DNA from 2 places in the Streptomyces ziwulingensis genome. Region 1 is predicted to be linked to the other one. Evidence: riboswitches for the same ligand, from Rfam matches in the RefSeq annotation. Region 1 holds a riboswitch; the other holds the start of a gene.
The links. A riboswitch is a leader RNA that binds a small molecule or an ion and turns the genes downstream of it on or off. The one in region 1 is predicted to bind S-adenosylmethionine.

Region 1 (7,546 bases):
CTCTTCGGCTTCCTGCTGTTCGTCCTGGGCATGTTCACCGGTTTCACCGGCTACTCGCTCCCGGACGACCTGCTCTCCGGCACCGGTGTCCGCTTCACGCAGGGCGCGATCCTGTCCATGCCGATCGTGGGCACGTACATCTCGATGTTCCTGTTCGGCGGGGAGTTCCCCGGCGACGACTTCGTCGCCCGGTTCTACTCGATCCACATCCTGCTGCTGCCGGGCATCATGCTCGGGCTGATGGTGGGCCACCTGATCCTGGTCTTCTACCACAAGCACACGCAGTTCGCGGGCCCCGGCAAGACCAACAAGAACGTCGTGGGCATGCCGCTGCTGCCGGTGTACATGGCGAAGGCCGGCGGCTTCTTCTTCCTGGTCTTCGGTGTCATCGCGCTGATGGCCGGCATCGCCTCGGTCAACCCGATCTGGTCGATCGGCCCCTACCGGCCCGACCAGGTCTCCACCGGCGCCCAGCCCGACTGGTACATGGGCTTCGCCGAGGGTCTGGTCCGCGCCATGCCGGGCTGGGAGATCAACTTCTGGGGCCACACCCTGGTCCTGGGCGTGCTCATCCCACTGGTGATCTTCGGAGTCTTCCTCGCGATCATCGCGCTGTACCCGTTCATCGAGTCCTGGGTCACCAAGGACAAGCGCGAGCACCACATCCTGGACCGCCCGCGCAACGCCCCGACCCGTACGGCCTTCGGCGTCGCCTGGGTCACCGCGTACATGATCATGCTGGTCGGCGGTGGCAACGACATCTTCGCCACCCACTTCCACCTGTCGATCAACGCGGTCACCTGGTTCGTCCGGATCGGCTTCTTCGTCGGCCCGGTCATCGCCTTCGTGATCACCAAGCGGATCTGCCTCGGCCTCCAGCGCCGGGACAAGGAGAAGGTGCTGCACGGCCGCGAGTCCGGCATCATCAAGCGCCTGCCGCACGGTGAGTTCATCGAGGTGCACGAGCCGCTCAGCCAGGAGCAGCTCTACACGCTCACCGCGCACGAGCAGTACCGGCCGGCCGAGATCGGCGCGGGTGTCGACGAGAACGGCGTCGAGCGCAAGGCGACGGGCTCCGAGAAGCTCCGCGCCAAGCTCAGCAAGTCGTACTACGGCGAGGAGTCCCAGATTCCGAAGCCGACCGTCGAGGAGTACAAGGAGATCACCAGCGGCCACGGCCACCACTGACTCCCTCCACGTCGCCACACGACAGGCGAAGGGCCCCGATCCGAACACCGGACGGGGCCCTTCCCCGTGCCCCGGGCTGGATAGGGTGGAGGCAGTCCGGTTTTTCGTACTGCCCCATTCTCACGACCCAGGAGCGGCTGATGAGCGCTGTGACCCCCGCTGGAGGCGACATCACGGCGGTTCGCTCCTGGCCCGTCCTCCTCAACGGCCTGCTCGACGGCCGGGACCTGTCGGCGGACGAGACCGCCTGGGCGATGGACACGATCATGCGCGGTGAGGCGACCGACGCGCAGATCGCCGGGTTCGCGGTGTCGCTGCGGGCCAAGGGCGAGACCGTGGACGAGATCGGCGGACTGGTCCGCGCGATGTACGAGCACGCCCACGTGATCCAGGTGCCGGGGGAGACGGTCGACATCGTCGGCACCGGCGGCGACGGCGCCAAGACGGTCAACATCTCCACGATGTCGGCGATCGTGGTGGCCGGCACCGGCGCCAAGGTGGTCAAGCACGGCAGCCGCGCCGCCTCCTCCGCCTCCGGTGCCTCCGACGTCCTGGGAGAGCTGGGCGTCAACCTGGAGCTGACCCCGCGCCGGGTCGCCGAGGTCGCCGAGGAGGCCGGGATCACCTTCTGCTTCGCCGTGAAGTTCCACCCGGCGCTGCGCCATGTGGCGGCGGCCCGCGGCCAGCTCGGCATCCGGACGGTCTTCAACTTCCTGGGCCCGCTGACCAACCCCGCCAAGGTCCGCTCCCAGGCGATCGGTGTCGCCGACGCCCGGATGGCCCCGATCATCGCCGGGGTCTTCGCCGAGCGCGGCAACTCCGCCCTGGTCTTCCGCGGCGACGACGGCCTCGACGAGCTGACGACGACCTCCACCTCCCGGGTGTGGGTGGTGCGCGACGGCAAGGTCGCCGAGGAGAGCTTCGACCCGCGCGACGTCGGACTGGAGATCGTGCCCGTCCAGGCGCTGCGGGGCGCCGACGCCGCCTACAACGCCGAGGTCGCCCGGCGGCTGCTGGACGGCGAGGGCGGCCCGGTGCGGGACGCGGTGCTGCTCAACTCGGCGGCGGCCCTGGTGGCCCTGGAGCCCGGCGGGGGACCGCTGACCGACCGCGTGCGGGCCGGCATGGAACGCGCCGCCGAGGCGATCGACTCCGGAGCCGCCAAGCGCGTACTGGAACGCTGGGTGGCCGCCAGCAACGCCTAGCGGTGCGCACGTAGCGGTGCGGGCGAGGCGCGTCCCGCGATCCGGACACGGGTTGCGGGACGACGATCATCTCGTCTAAGTTTCTGCACCAGGTCATGAGTGACAGTCATGAGGCCCCGGCCGACTGTCCGGCAACCCTCCGTCCGTGGCGGGGTGCCCCGGGTGAAGACCAGGCCGTGGACAGCAAGGTCCTCGGCAAGCGCGGACCCCTCGCGAGCCAGGGGTCCTGGTCGTCGAGGAGCCTTCCGTGAGCAAGCGAATGCGATAGGGCCGCAGAGCCCCCTCTCCGCACGCCCTTTCTTCATCCCCCCGGCGCCTCGTCCTCGCCGCGCCTTTCTCTCACGGGAGTTCGCCATGTCTGTCCCCACCGCTGCCGCCGACCAGTCGCTTTGTGCCCCGCTGCCCGTTCTGGGCCGGGATGTCACCGTCCCGCTGGTCACCGGCGGGGAGGTCGCCTACGCCGCGCTCGACTACGCCGCCAGCGCCCCGGCGCTCCAGCGGGTCTGGGACGACGTGGCCGCCTATGCGCCGTACTACGGCAGCGTGCACCGGGGCGCGGGCTACCTCTCGCAGCTCTCCACCGACCTGTTCGAGAACGCCCGCCGCACGGTCGCCGAGTTCCTCGGCTGCCGGGAGGGCGACCAGGTCGTCTTCACCCGCTCCACCACCGACTCCCTCAACCTGCTCGCCGCGGCGCTCCCGGCCGGCTGCCAGGTCTTCGTCTTCGAGACCGAGCACCACGCCTCGCTGCTGCCCTGGCGCCACGCGGACGTCACCTACCTGGACGCCCCGAGCAGCCCCGCGCAGGCCGTGCGGACGCTGGAGCGCGCCCTCGCCGCCCGTGCGCCGCACGGGCCCGCCCTGGTCTGCGTCACCGGCGCCTCCAACGTCACCGGCGAGCTGTGGCCGGTGCGCGAACTGGCCGCCGCCGCCCACGCCCACGGCGCCCGCATCGTCCTGGACGCCGCCCAGCTCGCCCCGCACCACCCGGTCAGCGTGGCCGACCTGGACGTGGACTGGGTCGCCTTCTCCGGACACAAGCTGTACGCCCCCTTCGGCGCCGGGGTGCTGGCCGGCCGCGCCGACTGGCTCGCCGTCGCCGAGCCGTACCTCGCGGGCGGCGGCGCCAGCCGCAAGGTCTCCCGGCGGGACGACGGCGGCGTGCACGTCGAGTGGCACGACAGCGCCGCCCGCCACGAGGCCGGCTCGCCCAACGTGATCGGCGCCTACGCCATCGCCTCCGCCTGCAAGGCGCTCACCGAGGCCGGCTTCGAGACGCTGGTGGCGCGGGAGCGGTACCTGATCGGCAAGGTCCGCGAGGGGCTCGCCGCCGTGCCCGAGGTGCGGGTGCTCTCGCTCTTCGGTGACGACGCCGCCCGCGTCGGCGTGCTCTCGTTCGTGGTGGACGGCTGGAACAGCTCGCACTTCGCCGCCGCCCTGTCGGCCGAGTACGGCATCGGGGTGCGCGACGGCCTGTTCTGCGCGCACCCGCTGGTGCGCACCCTGCTCGGCAGCGACCCCCAGTCGCAGGGCGAGTGCGGCGCCCCCGAGGCCGCGCCCGGCGAGAAGTCCCTCAACGCCATCCGGGTCAGCTTCGGCGCCGGCACCCCGGACGAGCACGTCGAGCGGTTCGTGACGGCCGTCACCGAGCTGGTGCGGGACGGGGCGCGCTGGAACTACCGCACCGAGGAGGGCCGCTGCGTGCCCGACACCTCCACCGCCGCCGCGTGAGCCGGTGGCCGCCGGCCTCCGGGCCCGGGGGCCGGCGTCAGTTCTCCAGGCCGATGGAGAACGCCGCCTCCAGGTCGTGCTGGGAGTACGTGCGGAACGCCACATGCGTGTCCGTGCCCTCGACGCCCGGGATCTTGCTGATCCGGCCGGGGATGACGTCCGCCAGGTCCTCGTGCTGGCGCACCCGCACCATGGCGATCAGGTCGTAGGTGCCGGTGACGGAGAAGACCTCGCTCACCCCCTCCAGCGCGGTGATCCGTTCCGCGATCTCGGGAATCCGGTCCACACTGGTCTTGATGAGGACGATCGCGGTGATCACGGCTGTTTCTCTCCCTCGGGGGCGGTCACTGGGACGTTCTTCACTCTAGCCCTCCGCCCGCGGCCGCCCCACGCGTAGAGGAAGCCCAGCCCGAAACCGACCAGGTGGGCGAGGTAGGCCACCCCCGGTCCGTCGCCGGCCCGCGCCGCCGCCAGCCACTGCAGGGCCGCCCAGAAGGGCAGCACCAGCCAGGCCGGGAAGCGCAGCGGCAGGAAGAGGAGGAAGGGCAGCAGGCTGGTCACCCGGGCGCGCGGGAACAGGTACAGGAACGCGCCGAGCACCGCCGAGATCGCCCCGGAGGCGCCGATCAGCGGCTGCGGGGAGTGGCTGTTGGCGAGCGCGTACCCGAGCAGCGCCAGGTAGCCGCAGCCGAGGTGGAACAGGGCGAAGCGGACCCTGCCCATCCGTTCCTCGGTCAGCGCCCCGAAGACGTACAGGAACAGCAGGTTGCCGAGCAGATGCACCCAGCTCCCGTGGACGAAGAGCGCCGTGGCCGGGGTGAGAACGGCCCGGGGGGAGCCCTCGAACAGGTCTGCGGGGATCACGCCCCAGCGCTGGAAGTAGGCGCGCTGCGCGGCGAACAGCTCCGCACCGGTGCCGTACACCGGGTTGACCCCGGCCGCGGGACCGATCAGGAAGACCGCGCAGCACAGGAGCATCAGCCCGTACGTCACCGGAGCGGCCGGCCCCCGGGCCGCCCGGCCGGCGCGCGAGGCGCCCGCCGCCCTCGCCGCCCGCACCCTCCTGGCCGCCCTGCCGACGGCCGCGCTCCAGTTCCGGATCATGGGTACAGAGCATGACGTAACGGGATACGACGGGACGTACCGCCTCGCCGCCGTGGACGGACGGGCGGCGACTGTCCCCCAGGCCGTAGGGTTACGAGCCACACGCGCCGGGGCGACCGGCGCGTCGCGCGACACTGGAAGAGAGCGAACAGCCACGATGACGGTTCCCCTGCCGACCGACACGACGCGGTGGCGCTGCACCCTGTGCGGCAACCTGACCCGCTTCGACGTGACCCGGGCCTCGAAGGTCGTCGAGTACCTCCACCTCGATCTGGCCGGTGAGCCGAAGGTCGAGGAGCGCGAGGTGCTCAGTGAGACCATCGAGTCGGTGCGGTGCCGCTGGTGCAACGCCGTGGACCAGGTGGAACTCGTGGACAGGCCGGGCGCCGGCTCCTGAGGGAGCGGGCCCCGCCGCAGCGACCGGCGTAGCGTACCGGGATCGCGCGTAGGCATAGGGGTGACGGATGGCGCAGACACAGGCGGAAGGGCCGGGCGACGGCGCCGCCGAGGTGCTCGACCGCCCGCTCCCGGACGGGGTGCGCCGCCGGGTCGTGCAGATCGTGTCCGACGGCTTCGGTGGTCTGACCCTCACCGAACTGCCCGCCCCGCTGCGGCAGTACGCCCGGTTCGCCCCGAACCGGCGGGTGAAGTTCGCGGGCAACGCGATGGCCGCCGCGGTGGAGAGCGATCCGGTCTTCCGCCAGCGCATCGGCGAGAAGCTGAAGGAGACCCAGCCGGAGCTGACCGGCGCCCTCGACTCCGGGTCGCCGCCCCCGGCCGCTGACCCGCTGGACGTGGCGGCCGCCGCCTACGTCCTGCGGCCGGCCGGCTGGGTGAAGCTGGTGACCGCGGCCGGCGAGGAGGCGCAGCGGGCGGACGCCGAGCGCGCCGACGAGGAGACCCGCGCCGAACTGGAACGGCTGCGAGGCGAACTGGAACGCGCCCGCGACCACGGCCGGACCGAGACCGAGCGGCTCCGCGCCGAGCTGGACGCCGCCAGGAAGGAGGCGGAGTCGCTCCATCGCAAGCTGCGCTCCGCGGTCAGCGACGTCCGGCGCGGCGAGGCGGCCCTGCGCAAGGTCCACGCCGAGCTGGACACCGTACGCGCCGACGGACAGACCCAGCTCTCCGCCGCCGACAGCGAGACCCGGCGGCTCAAGGCGCGCCTCGGGGAGGCCGAGGCGGCCCTGGAGGCCACCCGCAAGGCCGCCCGCGAGGGACGCAGCGTCGAGGACATGAGAGTACGGCTGCTCCTCGACACCCTGCTGGAATCCGCGCAGGGGCTGCGCCGGGAACTGGCGCTGCCGCCCGTCTCGGTGCGGCCGGCCGAGACCGTGGACGCCGTCGAGCCCGGCCGGATGACGCCGAAGGACATCGCCGCCCGCGCGCTCTCCGAGCACGACCCCGCCATCCTCGACCAGTTGCTGGCGCTGCCGCAGGCGCACCTCGTCGTCGACGGCTACAACGTCACCAAGACCGGCTATCCGCAGATGCCGCTGGAGAAGCAGCGGCTGCGGCTCCTCGGCCAGCTCTCGCAGCTCGCCGCGCAGACCGGCGCCGAGGTGACCTGCGTCTTCGACGGCGCCGAGCTGCTCGCGCCGGTCCTGCTCGCGCCGCCGCGCGGGGTGCGGGTGCTCTTCTCCAAGCCCGGCGTCACCGCCGACGAGCTGATCCGCCAACTGGTGCGGGCCGAGCCGCCGGGCCGGCCCGTCATCGTCGCCTCCACCGACCGCGAGGTGGCCGACGGGATCGCGCGCGCCGGCGCCCGCCCCGTCGCCTCCGCCGTGCTCCTCAAGCGGCTTTCCTGACACCTGCGACGCATCCGTCCCCACCGCAACGTACGGGCCGGATGCCGGAATTGACGCATCTCTCACGCAACGTAGCGTCAATTCAGGGTCACACCTGGTGAGTTGCCGTAAAATATGCGGTGCGTAACCAGGATTTTTCGGCGGAGGATTTGAACTGATCACAAGTGGGTCACTAGGGTCAGGCTTCGAACCCTAGAACGGGTGATCACTCACACGAAGGAGTTCGCCTCCGTGGCGTCCCACCGTCGACCCAAGCAGCCCAGCCGCGCGCGCGTCACCGTGCTCACCACCGCCGCCGCCGCCGCTGTCGTCCTCAGCTCGCAGGCCGCCAATGCCGCGCCCAGCGAGAAGCCCGGCAAGGACGAGGTGAAGTCGAAGGTCGACAAGCTCTACGTGGAGGCCGAACAGGCCACCGAGAAGTACGTGGGCGCCAAGGAGAAGCAGGAGAAGCTCCAGAAGGAGATCTCCACCATCCAGGACAACGTCGCCCGCGGCCAGGAGGAGCTGAAC
Region 2 (7,546 bases), on a different contig from region 1:
CCCGCAGCGCCTCCAACTGCTCCAGGAACCAGCGGGCCGGCGGCAGCGCCGTCGCCGCCGCGGCCAGCCGCTTCGCGCGCTCGACGCGCTCGCCGGCCGGCATCACCAGCGCCTCGTGGAGCGCCTCGGCGGTCCGCGTCACGTCGTACGGGTTGACGACGATCGCGTCCTCGCCCAGTTCCTCGAACGCCCCGGCCTCCCGGGAGAGCACCAGCGCGCAGCCCGCGTCGGAGACGACCGGCACCTCCTTGGCGACCAGGTTCATCCCGTCCCGGATCGGGTTGACCAGCGCCACGTCGGCCAGCCGGTACGCCGCCAGCGAGCGGGCGAAGTCGTCCTGGACGTGCAGGACGACCGGCGTCCAGCCGTCCGTCCCGTACTCCGTGTTGATCTCGTCGGCCACCCGCTGGACCTCGGCCGTGTAGTCCCGGTAGACCGCGAGGTCCTGCCGGGACGGGTAGGCGAAGGCGACGTGGACGACCTTCTCGTGCCACTCGGGCCGGTCCGCGAGCAACTGCCGGTAGGCCAGCAGCCCGCGCACGATGTTCTTGGACAGCTCGGTCCGGTCCACCCGGACCACGGTGCGGCGGAGGTTTCCGTCCGGCCCCGAGCCGATCTGCTCGCGCAGCGCCGCCATCCGCTCGTCGACGTCGGCCTCGTGCGACCGCCGGCGCAGGAAGTCCGCGTCCGCGCCGAGACCGTGCACCCCGATCCGGGTGTCGCCGAGCCCGCCCACCAGCGCCTTGCAGCACCCGGTGAACGCGTCCGCCCAGCGGCGGGTGAGGAAACCGAGCCGGTCGGCGCCCAGCATGCCGCGCAGCACCTGCTCGGCGATGTCGTCGGGGAGCATCCGGAAGTACTCCACCGGCGCCCACGGCGTGTGCGAGAAGTGGCCGATCCTGAGGTCCGGGCGCAGCTCGCGGAGCATGCCCGGCACCAGCGTCAGGTGGTAGTCCTGCACGATCGCGACCGCGCCCTCGGCGGCCTCCTCGGCCAGCGCCTCGGCGAAGGCCCGGTTGAACGCCTCGTACGACGCCCACTGCCGGCGGAACTCGGCGTCGAAGACGGGCTCCAGCGGCGTCTGGTACAGCATGTGGTGCACGAACCACAGCACGGAGTTGGCGATGCCGTTGTACGCGTCGGCGTGCACGTCGGCCGGGACGTCCAGCATCCGCACGCCGTCCTCGCCGACCCCGCGCCGCACCGCCTCCCGGTCGCCGTCGGAGAGCGCCGAGCAGACCCACAGCGCGTCCGCGTCCGGCCCGATCGCCGACAGGCCGGAGACGAGCCCGCCCCCGCCCCGTTTCGCGTGCAGCGAACCGTCCTCACGGACCTCGTACGAGACGGGGCCCCGATTGGAGGCCACCAGCACCTGAGCAGCACCGAACGTGGAAGCCATACGCCTCACTCTAGCCCGGCCACGACCAGCTCAAACGTGCGTTCTGCCGGGCGCGGCCGGCGCGTGCGGCACACCGCTCACGCCACCTTCCGCCGCGCGTACTCGGTGATCTCCCGCATCGGCGGCCGCTCCTCGGTGTCCACCGGGAAGGTGTGCGGCACGAAACCGTCCGTACCGCGCTCGAACTGGGTCAGGGAGGGCCGGATCAGATGGCCCCGGGCCAGCCGGAGCTGCGCGGTGCGGTAGATCGCGGCGGCCATCCGGCCCAGCGCCTGTCCGTCCTGGTGCCGGTGCTTGCGCACGCCGACGTCGACCTGGGCGAGCGCGTCGAGGCCCACCAGGTGCAGCGCGTCCACCAGCATCCCCAGCTCCACCCCGTAACCGACCGGGAAGGGCAGCCGCTCCAGGAGCGAGCGGCGGGCCGCGTACTCGCCGCCCAGCGGCTGCACGAAACCGGCCAGCCGCGGCCAGTGCATGTTCAGCAGCGGGCGGGCCATCAGCTCGGTGACCCGGCCGCCCTGCCCGGTCGCACCGGCCAGCGGCCGGTCGTACATGGCCTTGACGAGGTCCACGTCCGGTTCGGTCAGCAGCGGGCCGACGATCCCGGTGACGAAGTCCGAGGAGAACTCGCGCAGGTCCGAGTCGATGAAGCAGACGATGTCACCGCTGGTGACCAGCAGGGAGCGCCACAGCACCTCGCCCTTGCCGGGGACGGCGGGCAGGCGCGGGAGTATCACGTCGCGGTGGACGACCCGGGCGCCCGCCGCCGCGGCCACCTCGGAGGTGCGGTCGGTCGAGCCGGAGTCGACCACGACGATCTCGTCGACCAGCGGGACCCGCCGCATCAGATCGTGGCGCAGGACCGCGACGATGTCGCCGACGGTCGCCTCCTCGTTCAGGGCGGGCAGCACCACGCTGACCGACTGCCCGGTGGCCCGTTTGGCCGCCATGACCTGGTGCAGCGGGCGGTCGGTCACGGACCAGGAGCGTGCGCTGAGCCAGCGCTCGACTTCTTCCAGCACCGTCTGCCTCCTCCCTGAGCGGACCACGGTGACCCACATGTGATCCATCTCGCGCATCGGACGACTGTCTCCACTGTCAGGGCCTTCGGTTACAGTCTTGAACAACAGGCGTGACCATCGCATGTCGGGGTCGACGCCCACCACAACCACATACAGCTCATCCAGAGGGGCAGAGGGACACGGCCCGATGAAGCCCCGGCAACCCTCCAGCCGGTCTTGTCACGTTGACGTGGCGAGGCTCCCGGCTCGGGAAGGTGCCAAATCCGTCTCACGACGAAACGCGTCGTGGGGAAGATGAGGAGAAAGGGCCTCGCCTCACATGGCTGTGCAGACTGTCGCGAACACCACGGGCAACGCGAACACCACGGACACCGCAGACGCCGCGGACACCCTCCACGCCCCCACCGCCTCCCCCGTAGACCTGGGCCCCGCCGCCGCGCTGTCCTGCCGCGAGTGCGGGCACCGCGTCCCGCTCGGCCCGGTCTTCGCCTGCGAGGAGTGTTTCGGCCCGCTGGAGATCGCCTACGACTACTCCTCGTACGACACCGAGGAGCTGCGCCGGCGGATCGAGGCGGGTTCCGCGAACATCTGGCGCTACGCCCCGCTGCTGCCGGTCCCGGCCGACGTGGCGGACAAGCCCAACATCAACCCGGGCTGGACCAAGCTCGTCGCGGCCGACAACCTCGCCCGTGAGCTGGGCGTCGAGGCCGGCAAGCTGTTCGTCAAGGACGACTCCGGCAACCCGACGCACTCCTTCAAGGACCGCGTCGTCGCCCAGGCCCTGGAGGCCGCCCGCGCCTTCGGCTTCACCACCCTGTCCTGCTCCTCCACCGGCAACCTGGCCGGCGCCGTCGGCGCCGCCGCCGCCCGGGCCGGCTTCCGCTCCTGCGTGTTCATCCCGCACGACCTGGAGCAGGGCAAGATCGTCATGGCCGCGGTCTACGGCGGCGAGCTGGTCGGCATCGAGGGCAACTACGACGACGTGAACCGCTTCTGCTCCGAGCTGATCGGCGACCCGGCCGGCGAGGGCTGGGGCTTCGTCAACGTCAACCTGCGGCCGTACTACGCCGAGGGCTCCAAGACCCTGGCGTACGAGATCTGCGAGCAGCTCGGCTGGCGGCTCCCGGACCAGCTCGTGGTGCCGATCGCGTCCGGCTCCCAGCTCACCAAGATCGACAAGGGGCTGCGGGAACTGATCGAGCTGGGGCTCGTCGAGGACAAGCCGTACAAGATCTTCGGCGCCCAGGCCGAGGGCTGCTCGCCGGTCTCCACCGCCTACAAGGCGGGGCACGACGTGGTGCGCCCCCAGAAGCCGGACACCATCGCCAAGTCGCTGGCGATCGGCAACCCGGCCGACGGCCCCTACGTCCTGGACATCGCCCGCCGCACCGGCGGCGCGGTGGAGGACGTCACCGACGAGCAGGTCGTCGACGCGATCAAGCTGCTGGCGCGGACCGAGGGCATCTTCGCGGAGACCGCGGGCGGGGTGACGGTGGGTGTCACGAAGAAGCTCATCGAGGCCGGTCTGCTGGACCCGGCGCTCACCACCGTCGTCCTGAACACCGGTGACGGCCTCAAGACCCTGGACGCGGTGGCGGGCACCGGGCTGACCGCGACGATCCGCCCGAACCTCGACTCGTTCCGCGAGGCCGGTCTCGCGTAGCGGTCGAGCGCCCCGCACCCCCAGACACCCCACCCGACCGGAGGTCTCCACGTGAGCGTCACCGTCCGCATCCCCACCATCCTGCGCACCTACACGGGCGGCACCGCCGAGGTGAGCGCCGAGGGTTCGACCCTCTCCGAGGTCATCACCGACCTGGAGAAGAACCACACCGGCATCGCCGCCCGCGTCCTGGACGACCAGGGCAAGCTCCGTCGCTTCGTCAACGTGTACGTCAACGACGACGACGTCCGCTTCGAGCAGGGCCTGGACACCCCGACCCCCGACGGGGCCGGCGTCTCCATCATCCCGGCCGTCGCCGGCGGCTGACCCGTCCGGGCGATTACCGGCGGTAATCGCACGCGCGCCCGGTTTTCGGAATTGCCCCCTCCGCAAGCGAAGCGGAGGGGGCAATTCCATGTGGTTGAGCGGGGTACAGTTGGGGAACGCGTCGATGATCGCAAGGCCGGAATCACTGAATTTCTGCCGTACACCCGACAAGATGTAGCCAAAGTGTGAGCCCCTTTCGCGCCTCTTGTTCCCTTTATGTGGCCCGACTTGCCCTGAATCTTCACGAATTCCTGGCAGATTACGGACCTCTCCCGTCCAGATTTCTCGTCCGGGTGACCTGTTGCAGACGGCAGTTGGACAGATACATTCAGCCGCGGTCGACGCGTTCCGGCGCACGCCCCGACCGTTCCGGAGAGGGCGAGGTCTGACCCGGATCCGCGAAGTGCGGGTCTGTGCAAGGGCCAGTAATAGGGGAGTTAGGCATGGCTCAGGGCACCGTCAAGTGGTTCAACGCGGAGAAGGGGTACGGCTTCATCGCGGTCGACGGTGGTGCGGATGTTTTCGTCCACTACAGCGCGATCCAGATGGACGGCTACCGCACCCTTGAAGAAGGCCAGCGGGTCGAGTTCGAGATCTCGCAGGGCCAGAAGGGCCCGCAGGCCGACATGGTCCGCGTCTCTGCCTGATACGCGCGACCACCCGCAGCGAACGGTCTTTCTCCGAAGGGCCCGCGCCTCGATCCGGGGCACGGGCCCTTCGGCATGCCCGGATCCCGGGACGTCCCGGGACGTCCCGGGACGTCCCGGGACGCCCCGGGGGCGTCCGGGAGCCCGGCCGGGGCGGTCCGCGAGCCTGTTCGCGGGTGGCTGAGCGGGGGCCCGATCCGGGGGAGGCGCTTGCACTCGCAGGGGGCGAGTGCTAATCATTGGCGTTAGCACTCTGATGGTGAGAGTGACAACGAAGGACCGGGTCGGTGAGGCCCACAGGCCGGGTGGGGAAGGAACCCACAGGCCGGTGAGCCGTCCGTCGCGGGCGCGGGCGCGGTCCGAAGGAATCACCCCCAGTCCTGGAGGGACCACTTCACATGGCCAAGATCATCGCGTTCGACGAGGAGGCGCGGCGCGGCCTCGAGCGCGGCATGAACCAGCTCGCGGACGCCGTGAAGGTGACGCTCGGCCCGAAGGGCCGCAACGTCGTCCTCGAGAAGAAGTGGGGCGCGCCCACGATCACCAACGACGGCGTCTCCATCGCCAAGGAGATCGAGCTCGAGGACCCGTACGAGAAGATCGGCGCCGAGCTGGTCAAGGAAGTCGCCAAGAAGACGGACGACGTCGCCGGCGACGGTACGACCACGGCGACCGTGCTCGCCCAGGCCCTGGTCAAGGAGGGCCTGCGCAACGTAGCCGCCGGCGCCAACCCGATGGCCCTCAAGCGCGGTATCGAGAAGGCCGTCGAGGCCGTCTCCGCCGCCCTGCTGGAGCAGGCGAAGGACGTCGAGACCAAGGAGCAGATCGCCTCCACGGCCTCCATCTCCGCCGCCGACACCCAGATCGGCGAGCTGATCGCCGAGGCCATGGACAAGGTCGGCAAGGAAGGCGTCATCACCGTCGAGGAGTCCCAGACCTTCGGTCTGGAGCTGGAACTCACCGAGGGTATGCGCTTCGACAAGGGCTACATCTCGGCGTACTTCGCCACCGACATGGAGCGTATGGAGGCCGTCCTCGACGACCCGTACATCCTGATCGCCAACTCCAAGGTCTCCAACGTCAAGGACCTGCTCCCGCTCCTGGAGAAGGTCATGCAGTCGGGCAAGCCGCTGCTGATCATCGCCGAGGACGTCGAGGGCGAGGCCCTGTCGACCCTGGTCGTCAACAAGATCCGCGGCACCTTCAAGTCCGTCGCCGTCAAGGCTCCGGGCTTCGGCGACCGCCGCAAGGCCATGCTCGGTGACATCGCCATCCTCACGGGCGGCGAGGTCATCTCCGAGGAGGTCGGTCTCAAGCTGGAGAACGCCTCGATCGACCTGCTGGGCAAGGCGCGCAAGGTCGTCATCACCAAGGACGAGACCACCATCGTCGACGGTGCCGGCTCCGCCGACCAGGTCGCGGGCCGGGTCAACCAGATCCGTGCCGAGATCGAGAACAGCGACTCGGACTACGACCGCGAGAAGCTCCAGGAGCGACTGGCGAAGCTGGCCGGCGGCGTGGCCGTCATCAAGGCCGGCGCCGCCACCGAGGTGGAGCTCAAGGAGCGCAAGCACCGCATCGAGGACGCCGTTCGCAACGCGAAGGCGGCCGTCGAGGAGGGCATCGTCGCCGGTGGCGGCGTGGCCCTGCTCCAGGCCACCCAGGTCTTCGAGAAGCTGGAGCTCACCGGTGACGAGGCGACCGGCGCCAACGCCGTGAAGCTCGCGCTGGAGGCTCCGCTGAAGCAGATCGCCGTCAACGGTGGTCTCGAAGGCGGCGTCGTGGTGGAGAAGGTCCGCAACCTCACCGTCGGCCACGGCCTCAACGCCGCGACCGGTGAGTACGTCGACATGATCGCCGAGGGCATCATCGACCCGGCGAAGGTGACGCGTTCCGCCCTGCAGAACGCGGCCTCCATCGCCGCGCTGTTCCTCACCACCGAGGCCGTCATCGCCGACAAGCCGGAGAAGGCCGCCGCGGCGGGCGCTCCGGGCGGCATGCCGGGCGGTGACATGGACTTCTGATCGACCTCCGGGTTGATCGACCGTCCCGTGTATCCGAGGGCGGCACCCCTGGCCGAGGCCGGGGGTGCCGCCCTCGGGCGTTTCCCGGACCGCCGGACCGCCGGACCGCCGGGCCGAGAGGGGCCGAGAGGGGACGCGCGGGGGTGTGACCCGGGTCACGGTTGCCCGGGGGTCGGAATCGGGTGTCGGGCAGGGGGGTTGGGGAGGGTGTATGCGTGTGCACATACTGCCCGGTACCACCGGACCGCCGAACCGCCGAGGAGCCCCCCACGTGACCAGCACCTCCCCCGAGGCCACCGCCGCCTCCCGCGCCGCCGAGATCCTCTCCCGTCCGATCGCGCTCAACGGCCTCACCGTGCCGAACCGCATCGCGATGGCGCCGATGACCCGTATGTTCTCGCCGGGCGGTGTCCCGGGTGAGGACGTGGTGTCGTACTACGCGCGCCGGGCCGCCGCCGGGGTCG

Region 2: another riboswitch for S-adenosylmethionine. It lies ahead of thrC (threonine synthase); the one in region 1 lies ahead of ABEB00_RS26150 (aminotransferase class V-fold PLP-dependent enzyme).

The regions. Positions count from the first base shown of each region.
Region 1 is NZ_BAABIG010000057.1:29,712-37,257, forward strand. Features, by position in the region: gene qcrB (cytochrome bc1 complex cytochrome b subunit) at 1-1,188, shown strand, start outside; gene trpD (anthranilate phosphoribosyltransferase) at 1,329-2,393, shown strand; SAM riboswitch class IV at 2,485-2,601, shown strand; gene ABEB00_RS26150 (aminotransferase class V-fold PLP-dependent enzyme) at 2,748-4,124, shown strand; gene ABEB00_RS26155 (Lrp/AsnC family transcriptional regulator) at 4,162-4,443, opposite strand; gene ABEB00_RS26160 (rhomboid family intramembrane serine protease) at 4,440-5,228, opposite strand; gene ABEB00_RS26165 (hypothetical protein) at 5,386-5,625, shown strand; gene ABEB00_RS26170 (NYN domain-containing protein) at 5,693-7,036, shown strand; gene ABEB00_RS26175 (C40 family peptidase) at 7,268-7,546, shown strand, end outside.
Region 2 is NZ_BAABIG010000043.1:31,864-39,409, forward strand. Features, by position in the region: gene ABEB00_RS21375 (alpha,alpha-trehalose-phosphate synthase (UDP-forming)) at 1-1,399, opposite strand, end outside; gene ABEB00_RS21380 (glucosyl-3-phosphoglycerate synthase) at 1,477-2,421, opposite strand; SAM riboswitch class I at 2,576-2,722, shown strand; gene thrC (threonine synthase) at 2,741-4,084, shown strand; gene ABEB00_RS21390 (MoaD/ThiS family protein) at 4,136-4,411, shown strand; gene ABEB00_RS21395 (cold-shock protein) at 4,855-5,058, shown strand; gene groL (chaperonin GroEL) at 5,457-7,082, shown strand; gene ABEB00_RS21405 (NADH:flavin oxidoreductase) at 7,354-7,546, shown strand, end outside.